One region of the Hydrogenophaga sp. NH-16 genome, then DNA from elsewhere that is predicted to be linked to it. Evidence: predicted binding sites of a transcription regulator. Region 1 holds the regulator's gene; the other holds the start of a gene.

What was found. The regulator FNR, encoded in region 1, switches genes on or off when oxygen is low (the NO sensors DNR and NnrR bind a similar motif). The targets are predictions, from matches to a motif close to TTGATNNNNATCAA.
Region 2: a site for FNR is predicted at 1,801-1,814, ahead of clpB (ATP-dependent chaperone ClpB). Genes of this name have one in related genera too.

What each region holds. Positions count from the first base shown of each region.
Region 1 covers NZ_CP029344.1:3,007,256-3,010,660, reverse strand. The annotation lists gene ccoG (cytochrome c oxidase accessory protein CcoG) at 1-590, shown strand, start outside; gene DD542_RS14480 (FixH family protein) at 684-920, shown strand; gene DD542_RS14475 (hypothetical protein) at 968-1,261, shown strand; gene fnr (fumarate/nitrate reduction transcriptional regulator Fnr) at 1,340-2,059, opposite strand; gene hemN (oxygen-independent coproporphyrinogen III oxidase) at 2,237-3,405, shown strand, end outside.
Region 2 covers NZ_CP029344.1:3,210,219-3,213,623, reverse strand. The annotation lists gene clpB (ATP-dependent chaperone ClpB) at 1-1,710, opposite strand, end outside; gene DD542_RS15475 (GNAT family N-acetyltransferase) at 1,854-2,603, opposite strand; gene moaE (molybdopterin synthase catalytic subunit MoaE) at 2,622-3,095, opposite strand; gene moaD (molybdopterin converting factor subunit 1) at 3,098-3,349, opposite strand; gene glp (gephyrin-like molybdotransferase Glp) at 3,346-3,405, opposite strand, start outside.

The DNA of each region.
Region 1 (3,405 bases):
CGACGGGCATCGACATCCGCAACGGACTGCAGTACGAATGCATTGGCTGTGGTGCCTGCATCGATGTCTGTGATGAGGTGATGGACAAGGTGGGCTATCCGCGAGGACTGGTCAAGTACTCGACGCAGAACGGCATGGCCAAGGGCTGGACCCGTGAGCAGATGGTCCGCCACGCTTTCCGTCCCAGGGTGCTCGTCTACTCCAGCGTTCTGGCGGTCATCACCCTGGCTGTGTTTGTCAGTCTCTTCCTGCGCACGCCGCTGAAAGTTGATGTGATTCGCGACCGTGGCGCGCTGGCGCGCATGGTGGAGCAGGGGCGCATCGAAAACGTGTTCCGCCTGCAGATCATGAATGCGACCGAGTCGCCGCAGCGCTACCAGATCAGCGTCGACGGTCTTGAGGGCGTGATGATCGCGTCGGAAACCGAGGTGGACGTGCTTTCCACTGAAGTGCGTTCCGCCGCCGTGCGGGTGCAGATCCCGCCCAACGCCGCACCCGCCGGATCGCACCCGATACGGTTCACCGTCCGGTCCACCGCCGCTGATGCGTCCGAGGTCGTGGAGAAGGCGGTCTTCATCGTTCCGCGCTAAACTGGATTTATAAGCCTTATGGAACAAGTCATGTCAGCAATTTCTCGTCCAGTTGACCGCGCACCAAGCACACCTTGGTGGAAGGTCCCGCACATGTGGATGGTGGTGGGCGGTCCTTTGCTGGTCATCATTGCAGGTCTGGTCACCGTGGTCATCGCCGTGAAGAATCCAGACCCTGTGCTCAACAAGTCCGATTACGAGAGGGATCTTGCGGCGGCTCAGCGACTGGAAGGGCAGGCCAAGGTCGATGCGATGGCCAAGTTGCAGCCGGCCCATCAGGCCCGCAATCACGCCGCCTCCCCCGTCGTCCCGGCGGCACCCTCCAAGTAGGACGCCACACCACCGGATGTGACAACACAGGAGTGAAGGTGACGCTCATGAATGCTCAGCGGTGGATGTGGATAGCTTGGCCTGCCTTTCTGGTGGCTGCCGTGCTTGAGATGGTTGTTTTCGCCATGGTCGACCCTGGTGATCTCCATTGGTTCGGCAGCCCCCTGGAGTTGTCTCGCCAAGCCATCTACACCTTGGCGTTCTTTGTGTTCTGGGGCGTCACCATGGCATCGAGCGCGCTGACCACCCTGTTGTCCATGTCTCCGTTCGAAGTCAACCGCTGCCCGGTTCCCGAAGCGGAGCGCCCCCGGGACTGCGCCCGCAACGGCGGGTGCGGCTAACCCTCGGCTTGCACACAAAGAGAAACCCCGCTCAGGCCTTGGGCCCAAGCGGGGTTTCTTTCGTTCAAACGCCCAGACTCAACGGCAGCTCTGAGGGTTCACGATCTGCTTGAGTGCATCGGTGTTCTTGATGTGTACGTAGCGTTGTTTGACTTCGATGGTGCCTTCCTCAACGAACTTCGAGAAAGTCCTGCTCACGGTCTCGAGCTTCATGCCCAGGTAACTTCCAATCTCCTCCCGGGTCATCCGAAGGATGAGCTCTGACTGCGAGAAACCTCGTGCATGCAGACGCTGGACGAGATTGAGAAGGAACGCTGCGAGACGTTCCTCGGCACGCATGCTGCCCAGCAGCAGCATGACACTGTGATCGCGGACGATTTCCCGGCTCATGATCTTGTGGACATGGTGTTGCAGTGTGGTGAACTCCCGCGAGAGTTCCTCGACCTGGTCAAACGGCATCACACAGACCTCGGCGTCCTCAAGCGCAATCGCGTCGCAGGAATGGCGGTCGCTGACGATGCCGTCCATGCCGATGATTTCTCCGGTCATCTGGAAGCCGGTGACCTGGTCTCGCCCATCGGCCGTGGTCACGCAGGTTTTGAAGAAGCCCGAGCGCACTGCGTAGAGCGAAGTGAACTTGTCGCCGGTGTTGAACAGCGCGGTTCCCCGCTTGATCCTCCTGCGCGTGGAGATCACGGTGTCCAGCTTGCCCATTTCCTCGGGATTGAGGCCCATTGGCAAACACAACTCCCGAAGGTTGCAGCTGGAACAGGCGACTTTGATGCTGTGAATGTCCATAAATCTTCCAGATTTCGCCCGAAGCTTAACGCATGGCCACAAGTGCCAGCAAGGCGGGCGCTCTCATCCTCGTTGCGAGCATGGGGGAAAACCCGGGGCTTGGATGGCCCTTGATCTTGATCAAGGGTGCGATTTCCGCCTTGGTGCACATTCGCGCTGAGAACTGGAGAATTGTTTGTGAGTCACGCCATTTCAGACGAATTGCTCAAGCGATTCGACATCCCGGGGCCCCGCTACACCTCGTACCCCACCGCGGACCGCTTTGTAGAAGCGTTCACGGAGAGCGACTACATCCAGGCGCTGGAACAACGTCGGGCAGGCTCGCTCGCGTTGCCGCTGTCGTTGTACGTACATATTCCTTTCTGCGAGTCTGTCTGCTACTACTGCGCCTGCAACAAGGTCATCACCAAACACCACGAAAGGGCTGCGGAATACCTGCGGTATCTGTCGCGTGAGGTGGAGCTGCAGGTACAGCATTTCGGCAAAGGGCATGCCGTGTCCCAGCTGCATCTGGGAGGAGGGACGCCCACCTTCCTGTCCGACGCCGAGCTGGAAGACCTCCTGACGATGATCCGGCGCAACTTCACGCTCGTGCCCGGAGGCGAGTACTCCATCGAGGTTGACCCCCGCACGGTGACGGACCAGCGCTTGCAGACACTGGCCAGGTTGGGTTTTAACCGACTGAGTTTCGGTGTACAGGATTTCGATCCCGCTGTTCAGAAAGCGGTGCACCGGGTTCAGCCGGCCGAACAGGTGTTCGCTCTGGTCGAGACAGCCCGCAAGATCGGGTTTGAGTCGGTGAATGTGGACCTCATCTATGGATTGCCGCTGCAGACCCCTGAGTCGTTTGCCCGTACGCTTGCCCAGGTCAACCAGTTGCGCCCCGACCGCATCGCGCTGTATGCCTACGCGCATCTTCCGGCGCGTTTCAAGCCGCAACGGCGAATCGTCGCTGCCGAGTTGCCCAGCGCGGGAGACAAGCTGTCGATGCTGTCGGCTTCACTGGATGCGATGAGTGATGCGGGGTATGTCTATGTCGGCATGGATCACTTTGCGCTGCCCACGGATGCGCTGGCGGTGGCCAAGCGGCAAGGGCGCCTGCACCGGAATTTCCAGGGCTACAGCACGCAGCCGGATTGCGACCTGATCGCTTTGGGTGTCTCGGCCATCGGCCGCATTGGTGCGACCTACAGCCAAAACGCCAAGACGATCGAGGAGTACTACGACGCGCTGGACCAGGGGCGGCTGCCGATCGTGCGTGGACTGGCACTGACCAGGGACGACCTGCTGCGCCGCTCCGTGATCATGTCGCTGATGTGTCAGGGGCAGCTTCAGTTCGAATCGAT
Region 2 (3,405 bases), 200 kb from region 1:
GTGCAGCTTGGTCTCCATCTGCAGCAGCTTGTCGCGCTCGCCCTGCATCATCTTGGACACTGGAATACCGGTTGCGCGGCTGACCACCTCGGCGATCTCTTCCGCGCCCACCTGGGTGCGCAGCAGCTGGCGCGCCTGGTTTTCGCCTTTGCCGGCCTCATGGGCCTGGGCTTCCTTGAGCTGCTTCTCCAGCTCCGGCAGCTTGCCGTACTGCAGCTCGGCGACCTTGTTGAAGTCGCCCTTGCGCTTGAGTTCCTCGATCTGCAGCTTGACGCGCTCGATTTCCTCGCGCACGTGGGCACTGCCCTGCGCCTGGGCCTTTTCGGCCTTCCAGATCTCTTCCAGGTCGGCGGCTTCCTTCTGCAGTTCGACGATTTCTTCGTCGATCAGCGCCAGGCGTTTCTGCGAGGCCTCGTCGGTCTCTTTCTTCATCGCCTCGCGCTCGATCTTGAGCTGGATCAGCCGACGGTCCAGCTTGTCCATCACTTCGGGCTTGGAGTCGATCTCGATCTTGATCTTGGCCGCCGCCTCGTCGATCAGGTCAATGGCCTTGTCGGGCAGGAAACGGTCGGTGATGTAGCGGTGGGACAGTTCGGCCGCGGCCACGATGGCCGGATCGGTGATGTCCACGCCGTGGTGAACCTCATACTTTTCCTGCAGACCGCGCAGGATGGCAATCGTCTGCTCCACGGTCGGCTCATCGACCAGCACCTTCTGGAAGCGGCGCTCCAGCGCGGCGTCCTTCTCAATGTACTTGCGGTACTCGTCCAGTGTGGTCGCGCCGATGCAGTGCAGTTCGCCGCGCGCCAGCGCCGGCTTGAGCATGTTGCCCGCGTCGATGGCGCCTTCGGCCTTGCCGGCCCCCACCATGGTGTGGATTTCGTCGATGAACAGAATGATGCGGCCCTCGTCCTGCGCCACTTCCTTGAGCACGGACTTCAGGCGCTCCTCGAACTCGCCGCGGTACTTGGCGCCGGCCAACAGGCCCGCCATGTCCAGCACCAGCACGCGCTTCTCGCGCAGGGTTTCGGGCACCTCGCCGTTGACGATGCGCTGCGCCAGGCCTTCGACGATGGCCGTCTTGCCCACGCCGGGCTCGCCAATCAGCACAGGGTTGTTCTTGCTGCGGCGCTGCAGCACCTGAATGGCGCGGCGGATTTCGTCGTCACGGCCGATCACCGGGTCCAGCTTGCCAGCGCGGGCGCGCTCGGTCAGGTCCAGGGTGTACTTCTTGAGCGCCTCGCGCTGGCTCTCGCCTTCGGGCGAATCCATCTTCTGGCCGCCACGCACGGCTTCGATGGCCGCTTCCAGGCTCTTGCGCGAGAGGCCGTTCTCGTTGGCGATGCGGCCGATCTCACCCTTCTGGTCGGCCACGGCGAGCAGGAACAGCTCGCTGGCGATGAAGGCGTCACCACGCTTGATGGCTTCCTTTTCGGTCGCCTGGAGCAACTTGATCAGGTCCGGTCCAGGTTGCACCTGTTCCTGGCCCTGCACCTCGGGCAGGCGGTTGACCGCCTCCTCGGTGGCCTTGGTCAGACCCGGCACATTGACGCCCGCGCGCTGCAGCAGCGACTTCGGCCCATCGGCCTGGCGCAGCATGGCCAGCAGCAGATGGGCCGGTTCGATGTAGGCGTGGTCCTTGCCCAGGGCCAGGCTCTGGGCTTCGCCCAGGGCTTCCTGGAACTTGGTGGTGAGTTTGTCGAGACGCATGTTGTGATGCTCCGAAATGCTTGAACTGACGGGCATGTGGCGCTGACCGCCATCATTTCAAGACCTTGCGCCGGTCGGGGTCAAGCGGCATTGACCCGCATCAAAGCCCCGCTGCGCCCCGTGCAGCGGGGGCGCGAGGGGGCTTACCCTGCTCTCCAGTAGGCGTAAGACCAGGCGGTGGCCATGCCGGCGCGGCGGTAGAGCGCCAAGGCGGGCTCGTTGGAAGCGTCCACCTGCAGAAAGGCCCGGGTGATGCCCCGCCGCTGTGCCTGCAGCGCCATCGCGTGGATCATCCGCCCCGCCAGCCCCCGGCCCCTCTGGCGGGCGGCCGTGCGCAGGCCGTGCATGCTCAGCCAGCCCTGGGCATAACAGGCGGCGCCGCAGGCCAGGGTTTCGCAGCCCTGTCGCAGGCTGGCGAACAGCGTGCCCTCGGCGCGGGACAGCGCCTTCGAGCGGCTCGCGCCGTCCACCGGGTCCATGCCCTCGCCCAGAAACATGGCCATCCAGGCCGCATCAGGTCGCGGGTCCAGCGACACCCCGTCGGCGTTCGGCGCCAGCGCCAGCAGGCCATCCAGCACACCGGTCTGGGTCAGGGTGGGTTGTTCGCGCCGGAAGCCCTGGGCCCTGAGCTCGGGCCACCAGGGCTCAAACGCCGGCACCTCGGGCAGGCGCAACACCGGCCGCAAGCCGGCATCCCGGTAACGCTGCGCGATGGTGCCGATCAGCGCCGGGGGGTGGGCGCCATGGTGCAGTGGCACCGCGCTGTGGGCCCGGCCGACCGTGCCGGGGTCCATGGGTAGCAGCCAGCCGTCGATGGCATCGACCTGCTCGGGCGCCACCGCCGTGAGCGTGGCGCGTTCGATGGATTCGATGTCGGCTGCGGTCAGCGGCATGGACACCTTCACAGCCCGTCAGGCGTTGTTCAAGGCGATGCCCCACTTGGCCAGTGCGGCGTCGTCGCTGACCCGCGCGTCGACCCAGCGCGCGCCCTCGGGCGTCTGTTCCTTCTTCCAGAACGGCGCCTGGGTCTTGAGGTAGTCCATCAGGAACTCGCAGGCCTGGAAGCTTTCGCCGCGGTGGGCCGAGGTCACGGCCACCAGCACGATCTGGTCCAGCGGCTGCAGCAGGCCGACACGGTGAATCACCCGGGCGCACAGGATGTCAAAGCGCTTGAAGGCCTCGTCGATCATCTGCTCGATGGCTTTCTCCGTCATGCCAGGGTAATGCTCCAGCTCCAGGGTGCTGACGCTCTGGCCGTCGTTGCGATCCCGCACGGTGCCCACAAACGTGCAAACCGCACCGACGCCTTTGTGGTCGGCCCGCAGCCGGGCGACCTCGGCGGACAGGTCGAAGTCTTCAGTCTGGATGCTGACCCTGGCGTTCATGCTCAGCCTCCGGTGACGGGTGGGAAGAAGGCCACCTCGGCGCCGTCGGTCAAGGCGGCCGACTCGTCGGCCATGGTCTGGTTGACCGACACGCGCACCGCACGGCCTCGCCCCAGCACCTCGGCGTGCGCACCGCCACGTGCAATCAGTTCGTCGCGCAGCGCGGACAGCGTGGCCGCAGCGGTTTCGACGGATTCGCTGCCGGAGCCAATGGCCTCGCGGATGGAGGCGAAATAACGCAGCTGGATCTTCATGCGAGCAGGTCCGAAAGAGAGATGTAGTTCACGAGGTCGCCACGGGCGATGGTGCT